4 regions of the Xylanibacillus composti genome follow, and region 3 is predicted to be linked to each of the others. Evidence: riboswitches for the same ligand, from Rfam matches in the RefSeq annotation. Region 3 holds a riboswitch; each other region holds the start of a gene.
What was found. A riboswitch is a leader RNA that binds a small molecule or an ion and turns the genes downstream of it on or off. The one in region 3 is predicted to bind cyclic di-GMP.

Region 1 (8,134 bases), on a different contig from region 3:
ACATCGGCAAATCCTTATACGCGTGGCTATGCGCCTTGCCCATAAATTTGTAGCCAATCATGCCTACTTTTACTTGATCCATTGTTGTCTCCTCCTCTGTATACTATCTGCATGCACTTGCTTGCCGGGGCTCCTTTGCCCCTATGATGTGAATGAGTCCGTTCCAGTCTGTCTATCCGTGATTTCACGCGATTGTCTGCTGTTTCTCTCGCGCATGCGCTGTCATGCCTCGCCTTCTCAAGCTTCACCGTTCATCGAAATAGTAGTATACTATTGCCTACAACCATGACCAGCTTGTCATGATCGCATTCTTCCTTGCTGCGATCATACAATGCTAGGCATACGGAGGAGAGGCATCATGAACTACGAGCTTAGGCATGGCAGTGCAGACTTCCCGCTTCATGTGTACTATAACGGCGTCCCGGCCCTGCCGGATCGTCACGACCGCTTGTTCTATACCCACTTCCACCACCACCTGGAATGGATCGTCGTGCTGGCAGGCAAGGCCCGCTTCGAGATCGATACCGAGCATGTGATCGGAGAGCAGGGCGATCTCATTATGGTCAACAGCGGTCTGATACACGGCGCGTCTTCCCTGCTCGGCGAAAGCTGCGAGATAGCCTCCATCGTGTTCGACCTGTCGATGCTGTTCGGGCGCAAGGAAGATTTGTGCACCGAGCAGTTTCTGGAGCCGTTCCTGAACAATACGTATGCCTTGCCCAACCGATTGTGCGGCACACTTCCGGTAACCAAGCGGATTCATAAAAACTGGATGCACATCCTGAAGCAGTTCCGCCACAAAAAGCCGGGCTATACCTTGAAGATCAAATCAGCGCTGTTCGACACGTTCTATGAATTGTTCAACGCCGGCCTCTACGAGGAATTGACCTCACAGAGCCCGAAGGATTACAGGCAAACGCTGCGTCTCAAGCAAATTCTCGATTACATGGACGCCAACCTGACCAAGAAGCTGACGGTTCAGCAGCTGGCAGAGCATGTGCATATCAGCAGCGCGCACTTCTATACCTTCTTCAAGTCCATGACCGGCCAGAGCCCCATCGAGTACTTGAACAACCTTCGGCTGACCCGCGCCCAGAGCATGCTGCAAACCCACCAGCTTACCGTGCAGGAAACTGCCGCGCGCGTCGGCTTCGAGAATGTCAGTTACTTTATCCGCCTGTTCAAGACCAAGTTCGGCCTGACACCGCAAGCCTTCGCGCGCTCGCTGGAAAACTGATCGCAGCCGCCGGCCGGAGAGGCGAACAGCCGCTTATTCGGCCAAGTTCCGGCCTGTCAACATCCGGCTCTTACACCCACCACATTTCGCCGAGCGGTTCTTTGATAATCACTTGCCTTAGGTTCGCTACAGCGCGCTGCAGACCTTCATCGACGGACATCAAGCCGTCCTCGTGCTCGATGCTGACCACGCCGTCGTATCCGACCTGACGGAGCTTGCTGATGATATCGGCCCACTCCTTCATATCGTGGCCATACCCGATTGTCCGGAAAATCCAGGCACGGTCCGCCATCTGGGCATAAGATTGCATATCGGTCAGCCCCGCGCGGTTCACATTGACCGGATCGATAGCCGTATCCTTCGCGTGGAAATGGTAGATCGCCTTTTCCCTGCCCAGAATGCGGATCGCTTCAATCGGATCGATGCCCTGCCACCACATATGGCTCGGGTCTACGTTCGCTCCAATGACTTCCCCGACGGCATCGCGCAGCTTCAGCAAAGTAGCGGGAGTATGTACGGAGAATCCGCCGTGCATCTCCAGCGCAAACCGCACATGGTGCTTTTCCGCGAATTTGCCCATCTCTGTCCAGTAAGGAATCACCTTGTTCTCCCACTGCCAGGCGAAAACATCCTGGAAATCGTTCGGCCACGGCGCTACCGGCCAATTCGGGTACAGGGCCCCTTCGTGATCGCCCGGCAGTCCGGAGAAGGTCACGACTGTCGGCACCTCCAGCTGTTCAGCCAATTTGACAGTAGCTTCGAGATCGTCGTGGAATTGCTGGGCAATTTGCTCCTGCGGATGCAGCGTATTCCCGTGACAGCTTAACGCGCTAATTGTCATCCCCCGGGATTCGACCGCCTTCTTGAGCGCTTTGCGCTTCGCCTCGTCCACCAGCAGCTCTTGCGGGTTGCAATGCGCGTTGCCGACATAGCCGCCCGTTCCAAGCTCGACAGACTCCACCCCTTGCTGTGCAAGATCATCCAACGTTTCCTCCAAAGACCTCTGACTGTACAGAACCGTAAATACACCGAGTTTCATTGACGCCGCCTCCTTGGTTTCTTTGGATGGGATTCCCCTTTGGTTGTATGCGCTTTCATAAAAGCTGCGATACTGGCTGCTCGCACCTGCCAATCCCGCAACAGCTTGCGGGAAATAGCACAAGATCAGGATCGACTCAGATCCGTTGACCTAACCAAAGGCTGCTGCAATGCTGTAGTTCTTGTTTGTATACTATGATTATATGTGCTAGTCTTCCTCTTGAAATCGAACAAGAATCGCATAGTTATAGCAGAATACTATGATTCCAGCATCCGAAAAGGGCGTCTGTGCGCAGTTTGCGGCAAAAAAAACGCCACCGCTCTCCAGCAGTGGCGCTTCCCTATATCCCCTCTATCCTGCTTAAACCATCACCTTGCACATATCATTCGTGAAGGCGACCGGGTCTTCCACCGGCAATCCTTCGATCAGCAGAGCCTGGTTGTAAAGCAGATTCGTGTACAGCTCCAGCTTATCCTTGTCGGAGGACTGCGCTGCCTTCAAAGCCCGGAATACGTCATGGTTGACGTTGATCTCCAGCACCTTGTCGGCTTTGACATCCTGGCCGTTCGGCATCGCCTTGAGGATTTTTTCCATCTCGATTGTAACCTCGCCCTCCGTGGACAAGCAGACCGGATGGGTCTTCAGCCGCTTGGAGGCGCGAACCTCCTTCACCTTGCCGCCAAGTATGCCTTGCATCGCTTCGAACAGATCCTTGTTCTCGTTCTTCTCGGCATCGGTCTCCTTCGACTCCGCATCCTCAATCCCCAAGTCGCCGCTGGAGACATTGCGGAATTCCTTGTCCTTGTACTTGCCGATCATCTTGATGGCGAATTCGTCGATGTCTTCCGTGAAGTACAGGATTTCGTAGCCTTTGTCCGCAACCATCTCGGTTTGCGGCAGCTTCTCCAGCCGCTCAATCGATTCGCCGGCTGCGTAGTAAATATATTTCTGCTCTTCCGGCATGCCGGTCACATACTCGTCCAGCGTGACGAGCTTCTTCTCCTTCGACGAGGTGAACAGCAGCAGGTCTTGCAAGTCGTCCTTGTTCGCGCCGAACTCGTTGTATACACCGAACTTCAGCTGTCTGCCGAACGATGCGAAGAACTTCTCGTACTTCTCGCGGTCATCCTTCAGCATGCTTTGCAGCTGTCCCTTGATCTTGTTCTTGATGTTCTTGGCAATGAGCTTCAGCTGGCGGTCATGCTGCAGCATCTCGCGCGATATATTAAGCGATAGATCTTCCGAATCGACCATGCCCTTCACGAAGCTGAAGTAGTCCGGCAGCAAGTCCGCGCACTTGTTCATGATCAGCACGCCGTTGGAATAAAGCTCCAGGCCTTTTTCATATTCCTTCGTATAATAATCGAACGGCGTATTCTCCGGAATGAACAGGATCGCCTGATAGACCGCTGCGCCGTCCGCGCTCACATGAATATGCGCCAGCGGCTTGTCGAAGCCGTAATGCTTCTCGTTGTAGAAATTCTCGTAGTCCTCGTCGGTCAGTTCGCTTTTATTTTTCCGCCAGATCGGGATCATGCTGTTGACAACCTGCTCTTCGGTGTAATCCTCGAACTCGTTGTCCTCGCCTTCCTTCGGTCGCTTGCCGGTGATGTCCATCTTGATCGGATAGCGGATGAAATCAGAATACTTCTTGATGATTGCCTTCAATCGGTACTGGTCCAGAAACTCGTCGTACTGCTCGTCCTCGGTATTTTCCTTGATCTTCAGAATAATGTCCGTGCCGACCGTTTCCTTCTCGCAAGCCTTCACCGTATAGCCGTCCGCTCCCTTGGACTCCCACTGGAACGCTTCCTCGCTGCCGAGCGCCTTGCTCCTGACCGTAACAACATCCGCCACCATGAACGCGGAATAGAAGCCAACGCCGAACTGGCCGATTATATTATGTCCGTCCTTCGCTTCATTCTCCTGCTTGAACGCAAGCGAGCCGCTCTTCGCAATGACGCCGAGATTGTTCTCCAGCTCTTCCTTCGTCATGCCGATGCCGGTATCGGAGATCGTCAGCGTGCGGGACGATTTGTCCGGTGTAATCTTAATGAAGTACTGCTCCTTGTCAAATACAAGCTGTTCGTCGGTCAGCGCCTTGTAATAAATTTTGTCGATGGCATCGCTTGCATTGGAGATCAATTCCCTCAGGAAAATTTCCTTCTGTGTGTAGATCGAATTGATCATCATCTCCAACAAGCGCTTGGATTCCGCCTTGAACTGCTTCTTCGCCATTATTTCGTCTCCTTTCGATTCGTACAATGGGCGTGCTGGCATTCTGGTCGTTACGCGACAATTGCGTTAGCACTCAAGCAACGAGAGTGCTAAATATTCCTTTCTATTATATACCATACTGAAAAAAACACTGTCAATAGAAGCAGGCATTTGTGCGGTGAGGAACGGGGACGGGGTGCAGCAAAAGGGCTGTGAGCGTGTGGAAGTGAATGCTAAAAGTATGTCTCTCCACGGTTCCAGTATGGCAGCTAGAGCTCTAACGGAAGTCAGAAGCACTATTTCACTGATTTTCAGGTGATTTTACTTTTAACGGAACTGAGAGAGCTTATTGCACGAAATATGTGCACAAAACCCAGGGGTACGCGTACATAAGGGCTGTAGCTTCCGTAAGAATGAAATGTGCTGCAAAAAAGGTCCATTAGCGGCTGTGAGTTCCGTTAGCTGGAGCCTCTGTGTGGCTCTGGCTTGGTTCTGCCACAAGTTTAGGACGGGGCGATAAGGGATGCGTTCAACATCTGATTCTAGATTGGATCATGGCTTGTTCGTCTCCGGATTAGGCAGACTCTCGTTCAGGCTCGCGGCACGCCGGATGTTGCCTAGGGTCTGTCGCCGCATGCAGACCTTCTTATATAGGTTAGAAGATTCACATCATCGGAAGAGACTAGGAATTTAGTCCTTCCACCAGGTCTATCGTCGTGCTATAATGGGTACAAGTAAATAGGTCTAGGAGAAAATGGCAAACCTGTCGAAAGGCAGGGACGCAAAGCCACAAGTCTTAGGTGCCCAGCATGTGCTGATTCGCGTGCGGCATGATGACGGTTGGGTTACCTTGAAGATCCTTGGGATTGAATCGCAAGACGCTCTTGAAGGGTGTCTTTTTTTTATTCTGCGTATAAGTCGGATGACCATCCTAGAAACCAGCAGACACGGAGGGACACCATGAGAATTATTCCGATCGATCAATATGATGAAAAAAGCATGATCCTGGCCATGCCCGTCTATGATTCACAACGCCGCATCCTCATTGCAGCGAACCAAACCATACACCCCAAGTTTCAGATTCGGTTGAAGCATATGGGCATTCGCGTCCTTGTCATAGAGGATGCGATCTCCAAAGGCATCACGCTTGAAGAAATGATAGATATGCCCACTTGGCTCGACATTGCGGAGAATATCCGGGACGCCCACGCCGCCGTACGTGCCCGCAAACCGATCCAAATGCGGGACATCCTGAGCGCGGCAGGCAAGCTGATCCGCGAGACACAGCTCCGTCCCGTGCTGGTTCCCATTCCGACATCCACCATTTCCATGGATCTCGCGCCGTATGCGCATGCTGTCAACGTCGCGCTCTTGGCTTTGCAGGTTGGCAACAAGCGCGGATACAACGACCTCATGCTGCGGGATTTGGCTGTAGGCTGTCTGCTGCACAGTATTGGCGAGGCTGTGACCGCTGATGCGGACAAGGTGCCGGAAGCCGGCTTTCAGGTGCTGCGGAATGTGCGCGAATTAAGCCTTGTCTCCTCGCATATCGCCTTCCAATATAATGAGCGTCTGGATGGCAGCGGAGCGCCAAGAGGAATCAAAGGCAGCGCCTTCCATGAGTATGCTCAAATCGGGAGCATGTGCAAGCTGTACGACCGCGCTGTGTCCTCAGAGGAATTGCTTCCGCACGAAGCCATGGAAGCGATCATGGCCATGAGCGGGCTCGCCTATACGCATGGAGTGATTAATGATTTCGTACGTGCCGTTCCGGCATATCCGCCGGGAACCATGGTCAAGCTGCAGTCGGGGAAGGAAGCGCTGGTGGTGAAAATCACCAACCATATGCAGCGTCCCGTTGTCCGCGAACTGGGCAGCAAGACAGAGATAGATCTGTCCGACCATCCAACCGTAATGATCCAAGGCGTAAAGCCAGCAGAAGCATCGAACTTCTAATGCAGCATCATCCTGTCAAGCTGCAACCAGCCTACATGCATGTTAACAGCAAAGGAGCTGTTCCGGGGCGAATGCCTTTCGCTTGTATCGGTACAGCTCCTTTGCTGTTAGATGGAGATATAAATATGAACCTCTTGGTCATCCGAGCCTTCCGGACGCTCCTGATATTCCTCGAAGTCGCAGCGATACGCCCGCTCCAGCGGCATGTCCCACAGCTTGCTCCAAAATTCGCCTATCGCCTGCTGGACATCCCCGCGCACTGCGAATTTCGCATACTTGCCACCCGGAATCGTGACAGAGGCAACATCGGCCGCCCATTCCCCTTGCCCGCCGACCTCACAGCCGGCGGTAAACCGATATGGATGCCTGCAATCTCCTTCATAATCGGAGTACAGCCCGATCACCTTGCGATTCGCTTTTGGCGTAATTCCTGCATAAACCCCTTCTTTCCAAAACCTCGCCCACAACAGGCCGATATCCTGCGCAGCCTGGCTCCCACTTCCTTGCGCACTTGTTCAATCCTTGCAGGGCGGACAAGATTTCCAACTGCTCCCGGTCTGTCAGCAGCGATTTATTCAGGACGAAATGGTCGAGCAGCGAGATGCCTCCTCCGCGTCCCTTGCTCATATATACCGGAATGCCGGCACTGCCAAGCAATTCAATATCCCGGTATATGGTGCGAACCGAAACTTCAAAACGCTCCGCCAATTCTCTCGCTGTAACTCTTGGCTGCTGCAGCAGCAAGTAGACGATGGCAAACAATCGGTTCAGCTGCATGGTTCTCCCCCATTATTTCATATCCGGCCTTAACGGCCGGCGTGGACTGGCTCCTGCTTCAGCATTTCGTTCAGGAATGCCGGCAGCTGGAAGCAGCCGCGCAGCACTTCCTCATTCGCATAACGTGCAGGTTTATCGAAACGGATGCTGTCCGGGTCGGGAAGCGCATGCTTGGCGCCTAAAGTAAAGCTCCACAGGCCCCCCGGATAGGTCGGAACAACAGTCGTGTATAGTCGGGTTTCAGCAAACAGGCGGCTGATGCGCTCGTAGGATTGCCGCATAACGTCACTGTGGAAGATCGGCGATTGGCTCTGACATACCACGATGCCGTCCTCCTTCAGCGCCCGGTGAAGATTGCGGTAAAAGGCGGTCTCAAACAGCTGCTCGGCCGGACCGACCGGGTCGGAGGAATCGACAATGATGCAATCGTATTCCTGCTGCACCTGTCCGACGAATTCCACGCCGTCGGTATAATGATAGCGTACTCGGGGATCGGACAAATTGCCCGACACTTCAGGCAGATAACGCTTGCTCGCCCGTACGACCGCTTCATCAATCTCTACCAGGTCTATCTGCTCTACCTGGTCATACTTCGCCGCTTCTCTGGCGACGCCGCAATCGCCGCCGCCGATAATCAGCACCTTGCGCGGACGCGGATGCATGGCGAGCGGGACATGGCTGATCATCTCGTTGTAAATATGTCCATCCTTCGAGGTGGTCTGCACGACCCCGTCCAGCACCAGCATCGGTCCGAAATCCCAGGAATCCAGCACCATGACATGCTGATACGGACTCTTCTCCTCGAACAGCACTTCCTTGATGCGATAGCTGATTTTCAAATTGTCTCTTTCATCCTCGGTCAACCACAGTTTACCCTGTGCATGCTGAATATACTTTGGTAACCGTTC
Region 2 (8,134 bases), on a different contig from region 3:
CGCAAGGGAAAGCGGCCGCATCCTCGAAGGAGATATCCTCCGGAAGAGCTGCTGCAGTATGTGCGGTAGTAATATGGTATTCGGCGAAAGTGCCCTGCTTGGTGAAATTGCCGTGATAGACAACACGATCCCCGATTTTCCATGTCGTTACCCCTTCGCCGACAGCGTCGACGACGCCGGCAGCATCCACGCCCGAGACGAACGGGTACGTCCAGGCTGGAAGGCCGTTCGGCACAAGCTTATAGTCAATCGGATTGAGTCCCGCCGCATGAACCCGCACCCGAATTTCTCCCGGCGCTGGCTCAGGGATCGGCAGCTCGCCTGCTTCTAGTGTATCCAGTGCACCCGGCTTTGTCAGAATCAATGCTTTCATCATCATGCCCTCATGCTCCTTTGTCTGTCTGATTCGTCGTTTCCATTCTATCACATGCTTCATCCGTAGGCAGGAGATGGCGGCAGAAAGTTGGCAGCAGGGAGGGTGACTGCCCAAATGTTACAGCGTGCCCCCGTTAAAGCGTATAAATCGGGAATGATTATGCGAACATCCATGTTGGAAACCAATGCATGCGAGCAAATTTCCATTCGCCGTCGTTAAGCGGTGGAGTTTATTTCACCGAGCTTTCGTTCATACACCGCTTTGTTGTGCAAGATGTGCCTGTCTCCAGGTCGGAATGTTCTAGCTTGCTCATTGTGGGCGTAGGCCTTCTCATAATCTCCTAAATTGTAATAACAAATGCCCATGTGCAGGTGTGGATACCAAGTGGAATACGCAGGATAGGAAAAGCTCCACTGACTGGCATCCGGCTCGTGACGGGTCGCCAAGTCATACCAGTATATAGCGGTTGCGTACTGACGCTGCAGATAGAATAAATAGCCGAGCCGCGATAAGGCTTCTGGTTTTGGCTTGCTATGGTGAAAGCTTCTCCATAACGCAGCCAGCGCTTGATTATAATTTCTCAGGCTCCGGTAGCAGTCAGACATGTTGATGCAGGCAAAGATTTTATCTTCTATCCATCCGTTGGGCAATGACAAGTTACGCTCGTAACTGGCGATGGCTTCTTGGTACTTGCCGTTTTCCTTTAATTCGTTGCCGTAGTAGAAAAAGTCTCTTGGAGTAAAAGTGTCCCCGCGCTCGATCCGTTTGGCATAAATGCTCAACGCTCGTCCTGCGGAATGCCTTACTTTTTTGTGGGTAACCGCGATATCGGAGAGCAGGACTTGGCCCCCGGTCACATTCAAGTATACATGACAGTCTCCCTGCCATTTGTACTGTCTGCTCCGCTTGACTAACCGATTGCGGCGATAGCGAAGGGTGACATTTCCATATTCATCGGTCCCTGCATCGTAGTACATTGATACCGAATCAACGGCGGGGGATAATGTTGTCTTCAACTGCCGGAATTTCTCCCGATCCGCTTCCAGCATGACGTCGTCTGCGTCCAGATAGAGGATATAGTCTTGGGTTGCGTATTGAAAGGAAGCATTGCGCGCATCGGCGAAGCTGTCATTCCATGCATAGTAATGACGCGATCTGTATATTGGCGGGCAATTTCCACTGTGCTGTCAGTAGAACCGGTATCGACGATATTAATCTCATCTACGAGGTCGGCTATCGTATCCAGACATCTGGACAGAGTATCTTCTTCATTTTTCACAATCATGCATAAACTAACCGTTACCATGTTCTCCTCCTTTGTTTCATCGAGGCTAAACCTTTCTTCAGATCAGAGTGGAAAATGGATGGCGTTCAATGAAATGTTAATCACTTGTGCAGAGGTCACACTGATTGCAGAAGTGACTTGTGCGCGCAGTTGATAAGTGACAGTACCAGTGGGTGTGACGGATTCTGCATGTGTGCTGCTAATTGGAAATCTCTGCGTTCCCGCAGCTGTGATAACTCTCTGCACGGCTCTCTGGTCAATGAGCACGTTGTCCCTGTAGAGGCGGGTTACAGCAATTACGCTGAAGTTGGCTGTTGTTAGAACATCAATGGACACACTCCAATCGATTTTGAAGTTCTGCGTGCCGGTACCCGGAATAGTGATCGTGGCCAGAATTACTTCTGTGCTGTTAGGCGGCAACGTAAGAGCAATCGGTCCTGGAACTTCGGTGAATGTCAGCGCAGGGGAAGCTGCTGTTGGCCCCGTCGGTCCAGCAGCGCCCGTTGGTCCAGTCGCTCCGGTTGGCCCGGTCGCACCGATTGGTCCGGTAGCTCCGGTTGGCCCGGTCGCGCCCGTTGGCCCCGTGGCTCCCGTTAGTCCAGCAGCGCCCGTCGGCCCGGTACCCCCAGTCGGTCCGGTAGGTCCAGTCGCCCCAGTTGGTCCGGTGGCACCCGTTGGCCCAGTGTCGCCCGTTGGCCCGGTCGCGCCGGTTGGTCCAGTGACGCCCGTTGGTCCGGTGGCACCAGCTGGCCCGGTAGCACCGATTGGTCCGGTCGCTCCAGTTGGCCCCGTGTCGCCTGTTGGCCCGGTAGCACCGATTGGTCCAGTCGCTCCTGTTGGCCCGGTCGCGCCCGTTGGCCCCGTGTCGCCCGTTGGTCCAGTCGCTCCGGTTGGCCCGGTAGCACCGATTGGTCCGGTCGCTCCAGTTGGCCCCGTGACACCCGTCGGCCCCGTGTCGCCGGTTGGTCCGGTAGCACCCGTTGGCCCGGTAGCACCGATTGGTCCAGTCGCGCCCGTCGGCCCGGTGGGGCCGATTGGACCTGTGTACAAAAGCGCAACATCGTCAACGAGAACAGCTGGGCTGTCGGCTTGCGGTAGCTTGTTTAGAATGTCAAGAGCAAGAGCAGTACCTACAGGTGCAGGGGAGGTTGTCTGAGACAATTCCCTCCAACTGTTCGTTTGAGCATCCGGCAGTTCTCCTCCAGGAATGTAAGAAGTCATGCCATAACCGAGATAACGATAGGCATCGTCGTAATAGATAACGGAAAATGAAATGAGGGGACTGGATCCACTCGATGCGCTTGATATGAAAGCTGAAAACTCAAACTGTTCCCCGGGGCTGACCGGAACGAATTGGTATAGATACGCGTTCGGCTCTCCTCCCTCGAGCAGCGCGGCGTAATAGCCGGAATGGGCCTGCTGTGTGCTTATGGAAACATACGCCCCAATCCACGGTGAAAGCGAGCCTGTTTCAAAACCTCCGTTTATTATGCGGTCACCAATCGACAATGCTGGATCACCACCTTCTCAGAAGAATGACAGAGCCAACTTCATTTGACTCCCTGATATGACCAAATTATGCATGGAGAGCAATAATGGAACAGCAGGAGCCGTCATTCATTCTCCTTTTTTTAATCTATAGGAATCCCAGGTGTTGCTGTCTAAAAATTCTATATTTTCCCAACTATCAATCGGAATGAACCATGTCCATGACACCGAAGAACGTTGCATTTGAGAGAGAGATTAATGGATATTTGATACAAACTTGAAAATTAACCCATGAAGCCGTTATACTAATCATGTAGGTCTGTTGGACTATTCTTCACATCCAATCAGTCGAAACGGCAAACTTATCGAAAGGTAAGGACGCAAAGCCACAAGCCTAAAGAATATGCATTCTATGGCGGTTGGGCTACCGAAACGACATAGTCGATGGAGTATGCCGCCCATGAATTAGACAGGCGGTTTTTTCATGCTTTCATAAAAGCGCTTCCATCCGAAATGTGTCCAATACAAGTGCGGGAGATGTCGAAGACCATGCTTAATGCGGATACGGTATTATTTGAGCATTCACCATTAGGAATAGCCTGTCTGGAATTGACCGGGTTGATGAAGAAGGTGAATCCGGCGTTTTGCGAATTGTTCGGTTACCGGGAGGAGGAGCTGCTGCATCTGAATTTTTCTCAGCTCGCTCATGATGAGGGGAGGGGGACATGCATTCCATCTCTCCGGGAGATTGAGGATAGCCCTGATCACAAATTGATTATGGAGAAACAGCTTGTCCACCATTCAGGCAAAATCATTTATGCGCAAGTGTCCTTTTCCCTGCTTATCGATGAACGCTGCATTCCTTGCGGCTTGCTAGTCCAAGTTCATGACAAGACAGAGCTGCTGGAGTCCAGGAGTCGTGCGCCCGAATCGTGCTGGAAGCTAGACGGGGAGCAGAACGGGACAGGGAGTCCTGAGCGGAATCGCGATCCTGGTGTCGCTGTGGATGTGCAAGCAGAATTTATGAAAACGCTGGAGACTCTTCATGAGACCGAGGTGCTCTACCGCAATCTGATTGAACGGGCTTTAGTCGGCGTGTATTTGTACCAGGATGGCGAGTTGGTGTATGTCAACCCTTATTTGGCCAACATGTTCGGTTACGCTGCTGAAGAATTTGTCCATTCCACAGCGGCGGATGCAATTATTCAGAAAGAATGCGCGAGCCGGCTGGAGCAAACCGTGCATGCCATGGATCAGGATGTGGTATACGAATATCAGACTGTAGGTGTCAAGAAAAATCAACAAACCATACACCTGGAAGGAAGCTGCTCGGCAATCACTTATAGGGGAAGGCCGGCGGTTCTGGGCACAGTCCAGGATATTACCTACAAGAAGCAAGCGGAGGAGCTGTTAAGGGAAAATGCCAAGCGCTATCAGCGGCTGCTCAAATACTTGCCCGAAGCGATTCTCGTCATTGCGGACGGGATGATCATTTATGCGAACAAGTCGGCGGTGGAGCTGACAAGGGCCGATTCGGAAGGGAAGCTGATTGGCCAATACTACTTCGACTTGCTGCATCCTGATTATCATGAGGAAACCCGTATCAGCATGGAGCAGGTTATGCAAACAGACGCTGCCTCTGCCTTCGTGGAAAAAAAGATCTATTGTGCAACCGGCGAGTGGATAGAGGTGGAGGCTTCGAGCATCCGCATTCATTCCTACAATGGCAACTCCGTTATTCTGACAGTGCTTCGTGACATCACCGAACGGAAGAAGGAGGAGGATCTGCTGATCCAGTCGGAGAAGCTGTCTGTCGTCGGACAGCTGGCTGCCGGCGTTGCCCATGAAATTCGCAACCCGTTGACGTCGCTGAAGGGATTTACCCAGCTGCTGAAAAGCAAACTGCGTGATCGCGAGTCGAATTTCATCGATATTATGCAGGAAGAGCTTGATCGCATCAATTTGATTGTGAATGAATTCATGACCTTGGCCAAGCCGCACTTGATCCAATACAGCGACAAGAATGTGAAGGAGATTTTGCGAAGCGTGATTTCGGTGCTGGAAACGCAAGCTATTCTCGCCAACGTCAACTTGGTTAAGGATTACGATGAGAATTTGCCAATTATTTACTGTGATGAAAATCAGTTGAAACAGGTGCTGCTGAATGTAATCAAAAATGCGATCGAAGCGATGCCGCAAGGGGGCGACATTCGCATTACTGTCAAAAAGAAGGGGACCGAGGCCTTGAGTATTCAAGTGCAGGATCATGGACCGGGCATCCCGGCTGATATGATGGAACGGATCGGGGAGCCATTCTTCACGACGAAGGCTGACGGCACCGGGCTAGGTCTGATGATTAGCCGCAGGATCATTGACGCCCATCAAGGCACCTTCCGCATTTGGAGCGAGCCGGATCGCGGAACCACTGTGGAGATTGAGCTGCCTGCCTCGGGCCGCAGCCGCCAGTTGCAGAAGTATTGACCAAAGGTCAAGAGCCGTATGCTTTCGGGCAACGGCTCTTGCTTCTGGTTGCTTAGAGAAAACGCCGATGCTGCTTCGTCCCATCGTAGGTGAAGACCACTTTTTTCTGCTCGACGACGGTTTCCAGATGAACCGATTTGCCCCACAGCTGATGCACGTAAGGAAGGGTTTTCTCCAAATATTTCAGATCGAGCTCAATCCCCTCATAGGCATGCGTGATATACAATCCGCCGTTGCCGCCCGCATCGCCGTCGGTTACATGCAGTACAGGGAACCCGCCGTTAACCTTGGATTCGACCAGCTGGTCCCGGACCTTTTCCCAGCCTTTTTCAGTTATTTTCCATTCAGCCCCTTGCTTCTCAAAAATGTACAGGTCCAGTTCCTCGACTAGTTCCTTGGTCAAGTAATTGCGCAGGAAGGAAAGATCCGAGTCGAACTCGCGGACATCGAACATCTTCTCCCGTCCATAACGCTTTTCAATATCCTCGAATATTTTCAAGCCCAGGTAATACGGATTCAGCGTATGGCGTGAAGGCTGCACGACGGAGGCGTTCAGCTTGGCGTATTCAATCGTTTCCTCCGGTGTCAGATCCAGCTCGCGCACAATGCGCTGATGCCAATAGGAGGCCCATCCCTCGTTCATGATTTTGGTCTCAATCTGCGGCCAGAAATACAGCATTTCTTCGCGAAGCATCGTCATGATATCGCGCTGCCAGTCCTCCAGTATGGGGGAGTATTCTTCAATAAACCACATGACGTCTTTTTCCGGTTCCGGGGGGAAGGGTGATTTCTCGTTGGCTGAATCGGCCTGGCGTTTGTCGGCAGGGCTCCCCTGTGTTTGGTTCGTTTGCTTGCCGTCTGTATCCGTGCGTTCCGATTCCTGTTTTTCCAATTCCCACAAATCGTCATAAGGTCCTTTGCGCTGAAGGCGGTTCGGCTTTTTGCGCCGTTCCAACAGCGACTGCTTCTGCCGGTAGCTGTTGAAGGTCTTCGTTAGACTAGGATCGATATGCTCCTGAATGCCGAGCACGGCGTCGATGAACATCTCCACCTTGGCTGAACCATATTCGAGCTCGTATTGGCGAATGCGCGCCGCGCTGGCGGACATGCTCTCGACCATATCACGATTCGTGCGAGAGAAGCGGGCATTGTTCTTGAAAAAGTCACAGTGAGCCAGCACATGCGCGGCAATCAGCTTGTTCTGGATGAGCGAGTTGCCGTCCAGCAGGAAGGCATAGCAAGGATTCGAGTTGATGACCAGCTCGTAAATCTTGCTCAGGCCCAGGTCGTATTGCGTCTTCATCTTATGGAAGGTCTTGCCGAAGCTCCAGTGGCTGAAGCGGGTCGGCATGCCGTAAGCGCCGAACGTATAGATGATGTCCGCCGGACAAATTTCATAGCGCATTGGATAGTAGTCGAGCCCGAAGCCGTCTGCGATCTGCATAATCTCTTCAATCGCCTTCTCCAAGGCCTCCAGTTCTTCTGTTCTCAACCGCATTCCCTCCTTGTGGGACTTCTCTCTGCAGGAAGCGACCCCTGCAACGCGCTGCCTTCCGCATGTGTGCTGCACTGGGGGCAAAACGATACGATGTGGCAGGAATTTACCCGCCACAACTTTCTACCCGCAGACAAGAAATGTCCCATACTGGATCAGATTCGTAAAACGAATTGCACAGGTTTACGCTTTTTCTTGTGGCAGCATATTGAGGCAGAGACTGTTTGTGAGGAGCGGGCACAGCACGTATTGAATGAACTAATCGGATTACGGCAGGAGCATTACGTCGTCGCCGGTTCTTGCTTGCCGAAGAAGGTCTTGAGCGCTTTATACACTTCGCCTTTCTCGCGAATGACACAATGCTGGAAGCGCGGATGGGTAATATGCCGATAAGCAGACATAAGCGTGCTGCTGCGATTGTACTGATTCACTTCGCCATAGCCGAACATGTTGCTGCGTTCCAGCAGCTTCTCGATCAGCTTCACGCACTTTTCGTTGTCGCTGGTCAGGTTGTCGCCATCGGAAAAGTGGAACGGATACAGGTTGTACTGCGTCGGCGGATACCGCTGGTCGATAATGTCCAGGGCGGTCTCGTAGGCGGAGCTGCATATCGTTCCGCCGCTTTCTCCGCGATTGAAGAAGTCCTCCTCGGTCACTTCCTTGGCTTCGGTATGGTGGGCGATAAAGACGATATCGACCTTCTCATACTTGCGCCGCAGGAAGCGGGTCATCCAGAAGAAGAAGCTGCGGGCGATGTATTTCTCGAAATGCCCCATCGAGCCGGACGTATCCATCATCGCGATGATGACTGCGTTCGAGCGGGGCGTTTGCACCTCCTCCCATGTCTTATAGCGCAAATCCTCCGGCGTGATGCCCTGGATGCCCTTGATACCGTTAACCGCATTGCGCCGCAAGGTTTCCAGTATGGTGCGCTTTTTGTCGATGTTGGATTGGATGCCTTTTTTGCGAATGTCGTTGAAGCGTATGTCGGTCACGGTGATTTTCTGCT
Region 3 (8,134 bases):
GCAGCCGCGATGCTGAGCAGCAAGGTTGTCGGAATCATAGCCTGGTGAAAGGTGGTCACGGCCACGTAAAAGGCCGGTGTCAGTAGAGCAATGAACAAAAAGATGTACCTCAGCCAGCGGATGAAGTACCCGACCGGCACTCGTTCATAATAGTCCTCGCTCGCCTGCACCATCATCCAGAAGGTGACCGGCACCAGCAGCACGAACGGTGTGCCGTCCACGATAATTGCGACACGCCCTTCGAGCAGGTTGGCCGCCACAGTGTCGGGCCTTTCGGTATACTGCACCTGCGGAAACGGCGAATAGGAATGATCCTGAATCCATTCTTCGATATAGCCAGTTTCGAAGATTCCGTCGACATCGATTTTTTCCAGCCGGCCGGTCACTTCCTTCACCATGTCCGGATCCGCTATAGACTTCAAATAAGCAATGCCGATATTGGTATTGGAGCGCTTGCCGATCGTCATGGACTTGATTTTCAAGTCGGGGGTGCGCAGCTTTCGGCGCAGCATGGACGTGTTCGTGCGCATATTTTCAATGAATCCCTCGCGCGGGCCGCGAATGGCGGCCTCCGTCTCCGGCTCGGAGATGGAGCGGGTGTCGGGACCGCGGATGCCGAGCAGGATCGCCCGTTCTTCTCCGTCAAAGAACAGGGCCGTATCGCCGCTCAGCACAGAAAGCAGCGCATCCTTGTAGGTATCGACAGATTGAATTTGCGAGACAGGAATGTCGGCTTGCGCAAGCATGTCGTTCTCCACGCGCGCCAGATCGCTGTTCATGATGAACCGCATCGTATCGTTGACGGTCTCTGTATGGACCAGACCATCGACGAACAGCATGATCGCCTCAGTCTCATCGGTCAAGCGAAACGGGCGGATGACAATATCCGAGCATTCGGAAAAGAGCTCTTGCAAGTGATCCTTGATTTCCGCGAGGGAATGTTCAATCTTCCTATCGTCCATATCGGCGACAAATCGCTCGTTTGCGCGCTCCAGCCGCTCAACCTGCGTTTTTTCAGTTTTCTTCTGCAGTTTGCTGCGTCCAAACCATTTGTAGGTCATGAGGTTTGAATCCCTCCCGAAGATTGGGTATGCGTGCAAAAAAGGTTTGGCTGTATAGACCAGCGGGCATGCTGATAGAGACCATGCCTGTTGCATAAAAAAGGAGGAAGATTGTTGGTCTGGTTGACTTCGATTTTGTGCATCTATTTGTTTCAGATCGTAACGATCGTGCTTCTGGAATACCGGCGTCCTTCCAAGGCAGTGGCCTGGCTGATTATCTTGTTTATTTTTCCTCTAATCGGATTTGTTATGTATTATTTTCTGGCGCAGGAATACAAGAAGCGCAAGCTTGTGCGCAAGAAGGAGAAACAAGCGCTGAATTTGGATGAGAAGAAAGAGAGAGTATACACGCAGGAGCCCGAGAGCGCGGCATCCATGCGAAGTGAATTTTTGCGGAAGGAACCCCGTTTGTTTCGCCTGCTGGACAGCTTTCCGGAGGCGCCGATCACTTGCCGCAACGAAACGACGGTGCTGACGAATGCGGAAAAGACCTATGCGGCCATGCTGCAAGCGATGGAGCAGGCGCAGCATCATATTCATGTGGAAAGCTATATCGTTCGCGATGACATCATAGGCCGAACGTTTCGCGACGTACTGGAGCGCAAGTCTCGGGAAGGCGTTGAGGTGCGTGTAATCGTAGACGGAGTGGGCAGCTATCACCTGCCCTCTGATTATCTGCTCAGCTTGCGGCGTGCGGGCGCGAATGCAGAAATATTTTTGCCGCCTTCGCTGGCTTTTTTCGATAAGCGGATGAACTATCGGAACCATCGAAAGATTGTAGTTGTCGACGGGAGAGTCGGCTTTGTCGGCGGGATTAACATTGGCGACGAGCATTTGGGGGCAGACGCGAAGCTCGGATTTTGGCGTGATACCCATCTGCGGATTATAGGCGAGGCCGTGCACACGCTGCAGGACACGTTCTTGACCGATTGGTTTTTCGTCAGTGGCGAAACGGTAAGCGGCGATGTTTATGTACCCCCTTATGCCGGGACAGGCGAGGAGGAGGTGCAGATTATTACCAGCGGTCCGGACAAGCATTGGGATGCCATACTGGAGATGTATTTCGCCGCTATATGCGCTGCCAGGGAGAAGGTTTATTTGACCACGCCTTATTTCATTCCGGATGCCAGCATCGGGATGGCGCTCAAGGTTGCTGCAGCCAGCGGAGCGGATGTGCGGATCATTATTCCGGGAACGCCGGATTCGAAGCTCGTGCATTGGGCTTCGCTCTCTTATCTGGAGGAGCTGATGGAGGCCGGTGTTCGCTTTTACCAATATCAAAAAGGGTTTGTCCACGCCAAAACGATGGTTGTCGACGATATGCTGGCTTCCGTAGGGACAGCGAATCTGGACTTGCGCAGCTTTTTCAGCAACTTTGAACTGAATGCTGTATTGTTCCATGGCGAGTCGATCCGGCGCTTGGCGGAGGATTTTGCTCAGGATTTGCGGGACAGCAAGCAGGTAACGCTGGAAGCGTTTCGTCATCGTCCGCGGTTGGCGAGAGGAAGGGAAATGGTAGCCAGGCTGCTGTCCCCTCTGCTGTGAAGGAGAGCGGCTGCCCCGATGTGGATCTGCGTTTCAGGTCAGCGCGGCACATTAGTTGGCTTTTCGGCTCTCCTGCAAGTAGTGCTGAAGCACTTCGATTTGGGGAGCCAGCTCCTCCATAACCCGCTGCTCCATGAGGCTGGCCACCTCTTGGGCTGTGAGCGAAGAGTCGTCCTTTTCCTCAGTCCAAACCTCCCGCCAGATCCGATTGGCCTTCTCATCCAGAGGCGTAAAGGTATAGGCCGGCATGCGCAGGATGAGCTCTCGGACAAGCGGCTCCAGCTTCTGTCCGCCGAAATAGGCGTTCGGGCTGCCGGCATCTGCGTGCAGAAGCTCCTCGATATAGCGGCTGTAGCCGGTTGCCAGCCATTCGGCTGCTTGCCAGGCAGCATCCTTGTTCGCGGATTTGGCCGCAATCGCTACGGCTGAACTGCCCGACCAGCCGTATGCGTTGAACGGCAGCCTCGTTATGCGCCAGTTGCCGCTTTGCTCGGGAGCCAGCTCCTCCAGCATGTAGCGATACCAGTAGCCGGTATGGAACATGACAGTGTCTTCACTTTGAATGGAATTGTTGTTCTTGTCAAAGATGTTGCTCATGGAAGCCAGCTTTTGATTTTCAATCGCCCGCCCCAGTTCGATCGCCCGCGCAATTTGTTCATTATTGTGCGCAAAGGACAGCTCGCTATCGAAGAAAGACGTATTTTTGCTGAAAATATCTAATGGATCGCTTCCCCAGGCAATGCTCCATTGATTGCGCTGTTTCAGCGTTTGGGCGATATGCAGCCAATTGTCAGGCTCCTCCATGAATCGGGCCAACGCTTCCGGTTCGGCCGGAAGTCCGGCTTCTTGCATCACGTCATAGCGATAATAGGTGACGGCGGGATTCATATCGAATGGCAGAGCAATCAACCCGGCTCCGTCCAAGGTGCGAAAAGGCGCCAGAATCGATTCGGGATATGGCTCGAGCAGTGATTCGGCTTCATAGGGAGAGGCCGCCAGGTCTTCGAAGGCTAGCGAATCATTGAAGCTGCCTAACCAAGCGGTCTCGAGGATGAAGATATCCGGTACTTCATCGCGGGTCAGCGCCTTCTTGTACAGGTCGATGGCCTGATAATAGGAGGCGACCTGGAAGGATATATCCAAGTCTGGCAGCAGCTCGCGAATCTTGGCGCGGTTCCTCTCCCCCAGGTCGTAATAGGACCAGATTTCGAGCTTGTCCGAAGCTTCTGTTGCGTGAAGTGTCGCTTGTGATGGAAGGTCGCCATGCCCGGGCTTAGGTACGGCCTGCTCATGGCCTGGGGAAATACCGCCGCATCCCGCCAAGAGCATAAGCAAGCCTGCGATGATCCCTTGAAACCAAAGCCTCATGCTAGTCCCCCCTAATCTGCCTTCGTTTTGATTCCTTCTGAAGCCGGCGCAGCAGCTGTCCGAATTGCTCGGCATCACACGGACGCCCAAGCAAGTATCCCTGCATCCTGTCGCAGCGGTGCTGGATGAGGAAATCCCGTTCGTCCTCTGACTCGATGCCTTCGGCTACAACCTTCAGACCCATGCCGTGAGCCAGCTCAATAATGGCGCGCACGATGGAACGGTTATGCGTATTCTCGCCAATATTGCGAACGAAGGAGCGGTCGATCTTCACCGCATGCACCGGGAATTGCTGCAGCTGGGACAAGGATGAGTAACCGGTGCCGAAGTCGTCTATGGATACCGAGACGCCCATCGCCTCCAATTCGCGCAGCACTTGTCTGACGTACTCGGTATTGTGGATGATAAAGCCTTCTGTAATTTCAAGTTCCAGGTACTGCGGTTCCATGCCTGTCTCGTTGAGAATGTCACAGATATTCCTGATCAGATGAGGCGAGTGGAATTGTCTGGCAGACAGATTCACCGCCACATGCAGGTTTTCCAATCCTTCATTCTGCCAGGCTTTGTTCTGCCGGCAGGCTTCGCGCAGCACCCATTCACCGATCGGAATGATAATGCCGGTCTGCTCAGCTATCGGGATGAAGCGGGCAGGCGATATCATGCCTCGCTCCGGATGATGCCAGCGAATCAGCGCCTCCATTCCGCGTATGCTGCCAGTCCCCGCATCTACAATCGGCTGATAGTGCAGGACGAACTCCTGGTTTTCCAGCGCGCTGCGCAGGTGATTCTCCAGCCAGAGCCGATCGGTGATTTGCGCTTTCAGCGAGTCCGTGTACAGCGCATAGCTGTCTCCGCCGCTTTCCTTGGCTGAATACATGGCTGAATCGGCCTGCCTCATCAGCTCATCGGCGGTCTGTCCGTGCTCCGGGTAGAGCGCGATGCCTACGCTGGACGTAACGCGCAGCTCATGGGGCTCAATGCTGATGGGTTGGCGAATCAGCTTCAGTATCGATTCGGCGGCGGCTTCCGGCGTGATCTCCTCCTGGCCTTCCACTACCATGACGAATTCGTCTCCGCTCAGGCGAAACAGACGGACACGTTCGCTTTGCATCGCGGACAGCCGTTTGGCAACGACCTGCAGCAGCTGATCGCCCAGGGCGTGGCCCAGAGAATCGTTTACCTGCTTGAATCGGTCCAGATCGAAGAAGATGACCGCTATTTGCTCTGAAGGCTTCCGGCTCTGGAACATCTTCTCCAGCTCCTTCTGCATGCTCGGCCGATTCTTCAGTCCGGTCAGTGAATCATAGTAGGCAAGCCGATGGGCATGATCGAACATTTCCCTTAGCTCTGCCGACACGGCCTGGAAATTATGGACCAGGGAATCGATTTCAACCATGCCGCTCTTCTTCCACTCGATAGACGTGCCGTTTTGCAATCGGCTCGGGATACCGGTCGTAGCAGCCGCCAGCCGGGAAAGCGGCTGGAAGAACACACGCTGGAACAGCAGGTTGAGCAGCAGGATGAGCAGGCTGAAGTTTAGCAGAAGGCTTAATTTCGCTTCCAAGCTGGCGAGATGCTCCTTAATGTAAGGAGCATAGGGTGCGATCAGGACGAACTTCAGGCGTTTCGACGGCTGAATCGCTTCCTGGATCAAGTAAGCATGGAGATAGCGTTCCAGCTCATGGGGAAATGCGCCCCGGGGCAGCCACTGCCAGTACGTCTCCTGCTGGACGATCCGCTCGCTGCCCGCTTGCCACAAGAATGGTTCGCCCGCTTGCGGGAAGTCAGACGAGCTGGCAGCCAATATGCGATTGTCTGCGGTAAGAATAACGAATTCCGAATCGGTCTCGCTGGCGATCTCCTCCAGCCATTTGCTGATCATGGTCGACTCCAGTCGGCTATGCAGCTGCAAAGATGTGATCGCTTCGGCAGATATCGTATCGAGATAGGAGCGCGCACTCTGCATCTGCGAGTGGAAATGGCCTTTGATCGATTGGGAGATAGCGGCTTCTCCCCGGTACCCGGTATAGGTGACGTAGATCATATAGGGAATCAGGAGAACAGCCAGCGTCAGATGAATCATCATCCGGGAAAAATAGTAACCGGAAACACCGGCCTTCTGTTTGGAGGATTTGCGGCCAAGGGGCACGTAGGCCAAACAAATATCAGCCAACAGCACGCATATCAGCGCGACGATCCATTCGATCTGCAGCAGAATGATGCCAACCTGATCGAACCGGCCATTCTGCCAAACATAATAGGCGGCCAGCAGCGGTCCTCCGGCAGCGATCCAATACAGCGCGCTGCCTAAGATCAACCCTTGCGGCTGCTTGCGTATATACCAGCAAAGCCAGGCAATGTGGGCAGTGTGGATCAAAGCGGGAACCCAGTCGAGAGCGCCTGTGATCGAGGCCACGGAATAGGTGGCCAGTGCTCCGGCGAATGCGGCCCTTGCCTGGTAGCGACCGACAAGCAGGATTAAGAACAGGCTGCCGGCAAATAAATCGATGCCTAGAAACCATTTGCCGGGGAATAAGGTAAGCGTTATGGAACACGCGAGGAGCGCTCCATACACCACTCGCTTGATGTTGCTGTTAGCCGGTAACGTTGCTGACTGCATAGGGATCCTCCGTGTAAATCATGGCAACAAGGCGGCTACAGGTACAAAGCACGGGGAGCATAGCTGAAGTCGAGTAAGAGGAGGCTGCAGGAGATGCAAGCCTTGCAACTGATACCCGTTCGGCGGCCCGGCGACCATAGCATGGCGATGCTTTAGGTCCGTAGCTTTGCGTCCCGTGCTTTCGCGCGGTTTGCCCTTATCGCTGGTATGACGTCATCTTCATCATTCCTTACACGTATTCGCCAAAAATCGTCAAAAACCTTCTTTTTCTGCGACTATCATCATAGGACCTAGGAACTAACTTTTTTTGGGTCGTCAGCTGCTTCAGCGGAATCGAATTTGATGTTAACTATCCGATGCTGCTGCTACACCCTATACCTTTTTTCAGCCTTGCATATTGCCAAAAAATCCCCCTTGAAATAAGAATATATGTTCGGTATTCTGTATACACTATACAAGAACAAATGTTCCGAATTGGAGGTCCGCCTATATGATTGCAAAAAAGCAACTTCAGGTAAAAAAGAACGAAATCATTGGCTGGAAGTCTGTTGAACCCCGTACCCTGAAGATCGTCCAAAGCTGATCGGAGGTTCGATATGAAGGAGCGAGTCATCATGTTGGTCGATGGGCTTAGTTTTTACGCATCTATAGAGAAGGCAGCGCATCCTGAATATCGCGATAAACCGGTTGCTGTCGGAGATCCGGCGCGTAAAAGCGGGATTATTCTCGCTGCATGTCCGGCAGCCAAGTCGCAGGGAGTTACAACGGCTGAACGCGTCGGAGAGGCGCTGGCTAAGTGTCCGGAATTGGTCGTTATCCGCCCGCGGATGCAGACGTATATTTCCGTCTCTTTATTTATGACGGAAATATATGAATCCTTTACAGATCAAGTTGAGCCGTATTCAGTTGATGAACAGTTTCTTGACGTGACAGGGTCTTTGTCGTTATTCGGCGGTTCCGCCGATGAGATTGCTCGCCAAATTCAAGCGCGGGTTCAACTTTCAACGGGTATATGGACGCGCGTTGGGATAGGTCCCACCAAAATCCTCGCCAAAATGGCCACGGACAATTTCGCAAAGAAAGTCCCCGGAGGCGTATATACGCTTTCGAAAGATAATATCGAGTCTGACCTTTGGCCTTTGCCAATCCATCAGATGTTTATGGTGGCTAGCCGCATGACTCGCCACTTCGCGCACATGGGGCTTCTTACAATTGGTGATATCGCCCGACTGGATCTTGGAGAATTCAAGAGACGCATGCGTTACGAAATGGGGAAGCAGAGCGACATCCAGGCGGAGTATTATTGGCAAACTGCTAACGGAATTGATCCGAGTCCGGTTATCGCAGGCATGCGCAAGCAAATCAAGGTGATTAATAATGGGAGAGCTCTGAGATGGGGGAAGTACAGGACGATGGAAGATATCGAGCCCCTTATGCTCGAACTCGTGATCGAAGTTTGCCGCCGCGCACGTCGATACGGATATATGGGACGGGTTATAAGCGTGGCAGCCGCTGAAACAGACGGATACAGATCGTCAAG
Region 4 (8,134 bases), on a different contig from region 3:
AATTTCATGTGGGTTACGTTCACTCGAAGCAATCCTTCCCATGATATTTACGGGACCAACAGTCGATATGAAAACAAGCATTGGAGCTGTGACAACGTCATAATTGACGCCCGCAGCAAACCGCATCATGCACCGCCGCTCATTCCAGACCCGGATGTAGAGAAAAGAATGGAGCGTTTGTTCGCAAAAGGTGGAAGTTTAAGTGGTATAAAGCTGTAATTTTCTGTTCATAGGGAGCTGTCATCCCATAATACCATAGGGAGGACAGCTCTTTTCATGAAATCATCATGGCGAAGAGCATGCTCATCGATTGTGTTAAAGCGCTATCGGGATAGGAGGAGCTCGTGATTGATTTCGGAAGACAGAGAATTATGTATAAAAAAAGGAAATGTCTTGAATTTGTCGAAATAATTGAATCATGTTTGTGAAATGATGAGAAGGGAGGGCCATGACTTCTTCTGCAGAAGCGAAATCAAGTATACCATAACGTAATTATGTAAACTCTTTTGTGATTTTGTGAACATGAAAGGATAGGAGACAGATACACGTGAACAAGTGGTTCAAACTAACCGTGGCAGTGATGGTGGCCATGCTATGCTTCCCTTTTGTATTGCCATCAGGCGCGAGCGCTCCTTCGTGCGGTCCGTGGTGCAAACAATATGATGTTGTTGTCATCGGCAGTGAGGTGGAGGGCATATTGTTGGCCAAAGCAGCGCAAGATGAAGGCCTGCAAGTGTTGGTCCTTGATCCGCGGGAGGCACCCGGCGGCCAGCTCATTCAAGGGGAGATGCTTGTACTGGACGAGCCGAGAGACAAAAGCAAGAACAGCCTCGTTCAGGGAGAAATCAAGCGGTTGTATGATGGGTATAATAATCGCAAAATCCGAAAGCTTCAATCATTTCAGAAGTATTATGCCGGTTTGACCAAGCAGCTGCCCATGCGGAACGGCATTCGAATTGAGTCAGTTGAAACAACCGTTCGCAACGGATATGAATCGATTCAATCGCTTACTTATACTGCGAGGGATGGCCATGCTTACAAGGTTCAAGCAAAGTATTGGGTGGAAAATACCGATTTCAACGCGCTGACCTCCCATTTGAAGGTGAAGCGCATACCGGGAGTGGAAACGGTATTCAAGAGCAAGTCGCCCGATTATATGGCCGCCACGATGATCCTGAAATTCAAGAACGTGAATTGGGGACAGCTGCATGACGCTGTTCTGAAGGACTACCCGTTGACGAATGTGGCCAAGAAGTACGGGCCCAACACATATGTAGACTGGAACTTCGGCACAGGATTCAGCAATATTACGGCCCATTATAAGCCGCAGGACGAGCAACTCATGCTTCGCGGGCTCAATACCACATATCAACAGAATGGCGAGGTCGTCATGAATGCGCTGCTCATCTTCGACGTCGATCCCTCCGACCCGGAATCGGTTCGGTCCGCCATGGACAAAGCCATGAAGGAAGCGCCGCATGTGCTGGCTTTCCTTCGCAAGCATATTCCCGGTTATAGCAAGGCTGAATTGAATGGATTTCCCGAATATCTGTACATTCGTGAATTCAATCGCTTCGAAACGGACTACGTTATCAACTACAAAGATGTGATGAGCGGGAGGATGCATTGGGACAACGTGAGCATCGGCGGCTATCCGGTGGACCTGCAAGGAACAAAGTCCAGTCCGTACGGAATCACGTTAGGCAAGCCAGATCGTTACGGCATTCCGCTTCGCTCCTTTCTCTTGAAAGAATATGACAATGTGCTGACTGCAGGCAAAAATGTTGGAGCTACCGCACAAGCTTACGGCAGTGTCCGCATTATGCCGAATACTGCACTTGCGGGCCAAACTATTGGCATTATTCTCGGCAGGGAACGGGACAAGCCTCTTCGATCTCTTTCGGCTACTGACTTTGAACGGATACACGAATATTTAAAAAGGGACTATAAAATCAAAATTCGCGGATAATTATTCATGCAAGCATTGCCAATAGTCAAATAGTTTGGTATGCTACGTTTATATAAGCTAGTTCATCGATACCGCAAACCTGTCGAAAGGCAGCGACGCAAAGCTACAGGGCCTTCCTTACGATGTAAGATGGCAGCCAGTTGCCGAAATGCACTGCTTTTTTCTTTTTTATTGCATTTCAGTTGCTGGGCTGGGAAGGTGAGTATGAGAACGAAGATTTTATCCGGAGTGCTGGTTGCTGCAGGCATCTTGCTGTTAGCCTATCCCCACTTGTCTGCGTGGTATTACGACAGGCAGCAGCAGCAGCTTGTCAACCGCTGGCAGGAAGCGTTTGCCACGGTCCAACTTCCGGTTCAATCGGAAGCGGAGCAGCATCCGGCTGCTGACTATGCGGAAGACCTTCTGGAAGAAGGCGAATCCAACGATGCGCCGTATCCTGAGCGCAAGGCCGTGCAACTGGGCTTGGATATGGAGGGAATGCTTTATATCGACAAGATTGATCTAGAGCTGCCTATCTTGACAGGCGCAACAGAGCAGAACCTGAAAACAACAGCAGCCAGCATCGCTGACACAGGGAAGCCGGGGGAAGTTGGCAATTATGCCATTGCCGGTCATCGCAACCATGCTTATGGCCGCAACTTTAATCGCTTGGACGAGCTGGCTGAAGGCGATGCCATTGAAGTCGATACAGGCAATCAGGTTTTTCGCTATGAAGTCACGGAAAAACTGTATGTGGAACCGCACGAAGTATGGGTATTGGAACCGGAAGGGACCAAGCAGGAAATTACACTCGTTACCTGTCACCCCATTGACACAGGAACACATCGATTAATCGTGAAGGGGATTTTGATAGAAACCTAATCCTTCGCATAATGAAACACTGCAACTCTCAATACGATAAAGGCAAATCTAATGAAAATTAGAGACGCAAAGCTATAGGGCCTTCCTTACAAATGTAAGATGGCAGCCAGTTTCCGAAAGGAGAGTAAGAAGATGAAGACATGGAAATGGGTATTGTATGGCGTATTGATTTGTGCATTGTTGGCACCAACTAGCGTATTGGCAGCAGAGCCCGCACCGGTCATCCTGTTTGAAGAGGATGCAGGAGGCGTTGTACAGGTAAATTTGCCGCCGACAGCGGATCTGGCCAAAATCAAGATTCGTATTAGCAAGGGGGAGCAGCAGTACACGTATGATGCCGGGTCATACAATATTTTTCCGCTGCAGATGGGCGATGGGAACTATTCCATCATGCTGCTGGAGCAAGTGACGGGAAACAAATATAGGCTGCTTAAGGGTCAGCAGGTTACATATAAAGCGCAGACTCCTGAGGAAGTGTATCAGCAGTCGATTCAAAACATCCAATGGGATGAATCGATGGACGTGATCGAGAAAGCTGCGGCACTGACGGAGAAGCTGGAGACGGATGAGGAGAAAATCAAAGCTATTTATCAATATGTAGTGAGCAATATTACCTACGATTATGAGAAGGCCAAAAGTGTAAAAAGCGGCTATATTCCGTCTGTGGAGCAAACTTATGAGTCAAAGTCAGGTATTTGTTACGACTATGCCGCAATATTTGCTGCCATGTTGAGAAGCGTAGATATTCCGACCAAGCTGGTTATGGGCCATAGAAGCGATATTTCGGAATATCACGCTTGGAATGAGGTTTATCTGAAAGAAAAAGATGAATGGAGGACAATCGATACGACGTATGACGCTGCGTTTATCGGCAAGCAAGTCCAGTCGTCGATGTACCAGAATTCCGATTTGTACACTTCCGAGAGAGCATACTGATTTAAGCTGTTAGGTCAAGAAATCTATAATGAGGGTGCAGGCATAACCCTTTTCCTTCAAGAAGGAACTGTTCCAAGCCGACGTTGGCTTGATTCAGTTCCTTTTTTTTTTTGGGGACATGTATAGAAATTGTTGAGATTGACCTTGCACAATAATGTTATCCACCAGGATTGGGTGGATTCGGAAGGAGCACTTCGAATTGTCAAAGGAGGGGAAACCATGTATCCATTAGGGCGTAGTCCATGCTCAAGTTAGTACATTTTTTTTCAAAAGATTTCGAACGGAGGGATTGCAAGACTTGCATTGGTGGAAAAAGACGAGCGCATTTGTCCTTGCTCTGGTATTCGCCATACAAACATGGGCAGGAGCAGGATTGGGCCCGGTATACGCAGCGGCGACTGAAATTTCAGAAAACATACTATCCAATCTGAAAGTGACGATTACGGATCGTAATCAATCAGTAACGTACGCCGTATATGGGGATCCCGGTGAAGCAGAGTTGGATGTAGATTGGGAACAAAATGCTACTGTCAGGCTGGATTACGATTGGGCGCTGCCTAATGGTCACGGCTATTCGGATGGCGCGACCTTCACCTTTCAATTGCCAGAGCAGTTCGAGCTGTTTTCAGGCAGCCTGTCATTTCCGCTGAATTCGGTGAGAGGTCCTGTAGGCACATTTACAGTTGACCACAGAACGAATAAAGCTGTGATGACGTTCAACGAACAGATCGAAAAACTTAGCGATATACAGGGCTCACTCTGGTTTGAGGCAGGCTTCAACAAGGAATCGTTCAAGAATGAAATCACCCAAAGGATTGAATTCGAGGTGAAGGAGAAGCAATTCCTTGCGTTCACAATCCGATTTAAGCCGGACATCAAAAGTCCAATAACTAAGAATGGAATTCCGAGGAACGGCTCCTTCAACGCCAAAAGCATCGACTGGACCGTTGATGTCAATAAGGTTACTGAGTCTGTTTACGGGGCAGTGCTGACGGACAAGATTCCCGAAGGGCTTACTTTGGATTTGGATTCGATTGAAGTCTATGAGCTTAATGTGAAGCTGAACGGCGATGTTGAACCGGTACTGCCCGCAGTGGATCCTGCCTTATATAGCGTGACAGATGCAGGCGGCGAGCTGATCGTAGAGCTGGGCGATACGAATAAGGCATATCGGATCGCTTATTCAACCGATATTGTGGATTTAGAGAAGACGTCCTTCAAGAACGAGGCAACCTTCACGCATCTTGGCGATATCGAGGGGGTAACTGACACTGCAGAGGTTACCATAGATCGGGGTGTCCGCCTAGACAAGCGTTCTACCAGCTACGAAAGGGCAACCCAAACGATCACTTGGGAAATCGAGTACAACTATGACGAAGTGAGTCTGGATGCGCCCGTGCTGGTTGATTTGTTCGATAATTCCCAACAATTGCTTTCAGATTCGCTTGAAGTATTTCAAGTAACGCTGGACGGGAACGGCAGAGTGACAGCTGAAAGAAAATTGGCCGGCGCGGATTATGAACTGGAGGAGATTGCACCAGGGTCCATTGATCCAGACGACGACAGACGAGGATTCCGCTTAAAATTCAACGGAACGATCAACTCGGCTCATAAGATCGTCTATCAAACGGTTGCCAATGCTCCTGTCAAGCAGGATGCGATCATCGAAAACACTGTGACTGAAGATGTGTATGGTGGTGCCATAGGAATCGGGGAACGCGACATTCGCCCTCTTGTGATCGAGAAGTCATGCGGACCAATCGATTATGAGAAGAAGACTGTACATTGGTCAATTCATCTGCACGGGAAAATAAATAACCTGCCTGCAGGCGTGGTGCTTACGGATAAGCCTGGCGAAAACTTAGCATTCATCCGCGATACACTGGAAATCAAGGATAAGGATGGAAACCCGGTTCCTTCGTCAGAGTACAATGTTGCATATGGCACAGATTATGCGGAACCTTTCACCATCACATTTAATGAAGAGATATCGAATAAATACACAGTGACTTATGCTACTTATTATACCGATCTATATGGTGGCATTGACGTCTTCAGAAATGTGGCGAGTCTCGAATGGCCAGGGCACACGGATTATGCAAGCAGATACAAGTCCGTTACCAGCGACAATTGCAGTATTCACCTTAACGTACAAAACAATGGCTTTAAAAAGGGTGAGTATTCCGTAAATGATCGCGAGATTACTTGGGAGATCGGGCTCAATTACAACAGCAAGGTGATTGACAACGCAGTAATTGTGGACGAAATGCTGCAAGGTCAGAAGCTGGATCTCAATTCGATCGAGCTTGCGCCGATGACTGTACTTGCGGATGGCACGTACACCGTTGGTCCGCCGATTGCGATTCCGGCAGAGGATAATCTCAGCACGCCGGAAAAAATCGAAATACGGCTGGGAGACATATCAACTCCGTACTATCTGACATTCCGAACATCTTATGAACGGGCGTTAATTAATGATGAGTATATTCGCAATACAGCCCGGATATTGTCAGGAACTGATCAGGTAGGAAAAAATCTGTCCGGATCGGTTAGAGTTCCTTTTGGCGGGGAATATGTATCCAAGTCAGGCGTACAGGAAGGTCCAAATATGAAGTGGGTCATTCACATCAACCGCGGATTGTCTTATGTAGAGGACGCGCAGATTGTGGACCGACCTTCTGCCAATCAATTGCTGATGGAGGACTCGTTCGTTCTGTACAGTACATTAGTTGGTTCTGATGGCTCTGTCTCCAAGGGAGCGACGATTCCGAATGATGGCAGCGTATACGATCTTAAGGTGATTACGGATTCTGATGCGGGAACGCAAACGTTCAAGCTTGAATTTGCCGCCCCCATCGATACTGCATTTATTCTCGAATACGAATCGCTGATTGACGCCGCTCATGGGGAAAAAGTCGGGAACGAGGTAGAGTTTGCAGGGAAAAATGTTGAAGAGGTCACGAAGATAGATTCAGAAGAAATAACGGTGACCTTCTCTGCAGGCGGCGGAACAGGCAGCGGCATCAACCGCAAACTGACCTTGCACAAAGTCGATGAGGATACCGGACTCTCGCTGCAAGGTGCTACCTTTATGCTGGAACGCAAAAACAACGCCGGCACATGGGTTGAGCTTGCGCGAGAAACCACCCGTTTCGACGGGAAAATCGTATTTGAGAATCTGTTGTCCGGCGAGTATAGGCTGACTGAGCTTTCTGCGCCTTCCGGTTATGTACCGATGGAAGAACCTGTGACCTTTGTTGTGTTGCTCACAGATGAGGACATGGAGCGGCAACTGACTAATAAGAAAGTGCCGACAGATCCAACAGATCCGACGGATCCAACAGATCCAACTGACCCAACAGATCCGACAGATCCAACAGATCCTACAGATCCAACGGATCCGACAGATCCAACAGATCCTACAGATCCAACGGATCCGACAGATCCGACAGATCCGACAGATCCAACAGATCCTACAGATCCAACAGATCCTACAGATCCGACAGATCCAACGGACCCAACAGATCCAACAGATCCAACGGACCCAACAGATCCGACAGATCCAACGGATCCAGATGATCGTCCGTCTAGACCTCGCAGTCCTTCCACCCCAGGAGATTCCCCTGATGAGGAAGAACCGACTGTAGAGGAAGAAGAAAAAGAGGAATCTGAAGATCCGACAGATCCGACAGATCCGAGAAAACCCGAGGATTCTCCTGTAACAGAAGAGGAGCCTACTGTTCCTGGAGAACGGGCACCGCGTACGGTAGCCACGGTAACCACCGAAGACACACCGGTGGGTGGGCGCTTGGAAGTGCCGGAGAACAGCACGCTTCACATTTGCCAGCAGCCTGCCAATGGGCAGGTAACGGTGCAGCCGGACGGCCAATGGGTCTATACCCCTAACGCCGGGTTTGTTGGCAAAGATCACTTCTGCATCAGTGTAATCGATGAAAACAACAATGAAGAAGAGTTCTTCTTCGAAGTTGACGTCGAGGAAGTGCCGCTTGGCGCTCCGACCCCAACTGACAACGCGGTCGACAGCACACAATCGGACGGTATGCTGCCTAAGACAGGCGAATCGAATTACACCCTGCACTATTTGCTCGGTTGCATTATGATCGCCGCAGGTCTTGTGTTAGGCTTGCGGAGAATGAAGCGTACGCACTAGCACTGCTTTCTTGTTGCAGCCCCCAGCAGCTATTTCCGCTGGAGGGCTGTTTTTTTTCATAAGAAATTCTCGGTTACACTTTCGTCCGCGCCTTCGCAATGATTGATATAATAACAGTGGTTGGTTATATAGACAGAATCGTTCAATCAAATTGAAAAAAGGTGGTTGCACAAATGGAATATGTACAGCTCGGCAAA

Region 1: it holds a riboswitch for cyclic di-GMP, as region 3 does, so the genes downstream of both, XYCOK13_RS19470 (HD-GYP domain-containing protein) here and XYCOK13_RS10065 (putative bifunctional diguanylate cyclase/phosphodiesterase) in region 3, are expected to answer to the same signal.
Region 2: it holds a riboswitch for cyclic di-GMP, as region 3 does, so the genes downstream of both, XYCOK13_RS17590 (PAS domain S-box protein) here and XYCOK13_RS10065 (putative bifunctional diguanylate cyclase/phosphodiesterase) in region 3, are expected to answer to the same signal.
Region 4: it holds a riboswitch for cyclic di-GMP, as region 3 does, so the genes downstream of both, XYCOK13_RS00065 (transglutaminase-like domain-containing protein) here and XYCOK13_RS10065 (putative bifunctional diguanylate cyclase/phosphodiesterase) in region 3, are expected to answer to the same signal.

What each region holds. Positions count from the first base shown of each region.
Region 1 is NZ_BOVK01000070.1:9,080-17,213, reverse strand. Features, by position in the region: gene XYCOK13_RS19490 (Gfo/Idh/MocA family protein) at 1-82, opposite strand, end outside; gene XYCOK13_RS19485 (AraC family transcriptional regulator) at 359-1,237, shown strand; gene XYCOK13_RS19480 (sugar phosphate isomerase/epimerase family protein) at 1,308-2,276, opposite strand; gene htpG (molecular chaperone HtpG) at 2,637-4,514, opposite strand; cyclic di-GMP riboswitch class I at 5,240-5,346, shown strand; gene XYCOK13_RS19470 (HD-GYP domain-containing protein) at 5,454-6,449, shown strand; gene XYCOK13_RS19465 (GyrI-like domain-containing protein) at 6,557-6,916, opposite strand; partial or broken gene XYCOK13_RS19460 (helix-turn-helix transcriptional regulator) at 6,966-7,226, opposite strand; gene speE (polyamine aminopropyltransferase) at 7,256-8,134, opposite strand, start outside.
Region 2 is NZ_BOVK01000056.1:26,114-34,247, forward strand. Features, by position in the region: gene XYCOK13_RS17575 (zinc-binding dehydrogenase) at 1-379, opposite strand, end outside; partial or broken gene XYCOK13_RS17580 (glycosyltransferase) at 592-1,682, opposite strand; gene XYCOK13_RS17585 (NTTRR-F1 domain) at 1,725-3,170, opposite strand; cyclic di-GMP riboswitch class I at 3,495-3,581, shown strand; gene XYCOK13_RS17590 (PAS domain S-box protein) at 3,699-5,630, shown strand; gene XYCOK13_RS17595 (SpoVR family protein) at 5,683-7,074, opposite strand; gene yhbH (sporulation protein YhbH) at 7,407-8,134, opposite strand, start outside.
Region 3 is NZ_BOVK01000025.1:47,283-55,416, reverse strand. Features, by position in the region: gene XYCOK13_RS10080 (spore germination protein) at 1-1,061, opposite strand, end outside; gene cls (cardiolipin synthase) at 1,176-2,606, shown strand; gene XYCOK13_RS10070 (ABC transporter substrate-binding protein) at 2,658-3,974, opposite strand; gene XYCOK13_RS10065 (putative bifunctional diguanylate cyclase/phosphodiesterase) at 3,976-6,594, opposite strand; cyclic di-GMP riboswitch class I at 6,713-6,799, opposite strand; gene XYCOK13_RS10060 (DNA polymerase IV) at 7,191-8,134, shown strand, end outside.
Region 4 is NZ_BOVK01000001.1:17,920-26,053, reverse strand. Features, by position in the region: gene XYCOK13_RS00080 (UbiD family decarboxylase) at 1-219, shown strand, start outside; gene XYCOK13_RS00075 (FAD-dependent oxidoreductase) at 548-1,969, shown strand; cyclic di-GMP riboswitch class I at 2,032-2,117, shown strand; gene XYCOK13_RS00070 (class D sortase) at 2,174-2,830, shown strand; cyclic di-GMP riboswitch class I at 2,862-2,948, shown strand; gene XYCOK13_RS00065 (transglutaminase-like domain-containing protein) at 2,963-3,766, shown strand; gene XYCOK13_RS00060 (collagen binding domain-containing protein) at 4,065-7,937, shown strand; gene XYCOK13_RS00055 (aldo/keto reductase) at 8,111-8,134, shown strand, end outside.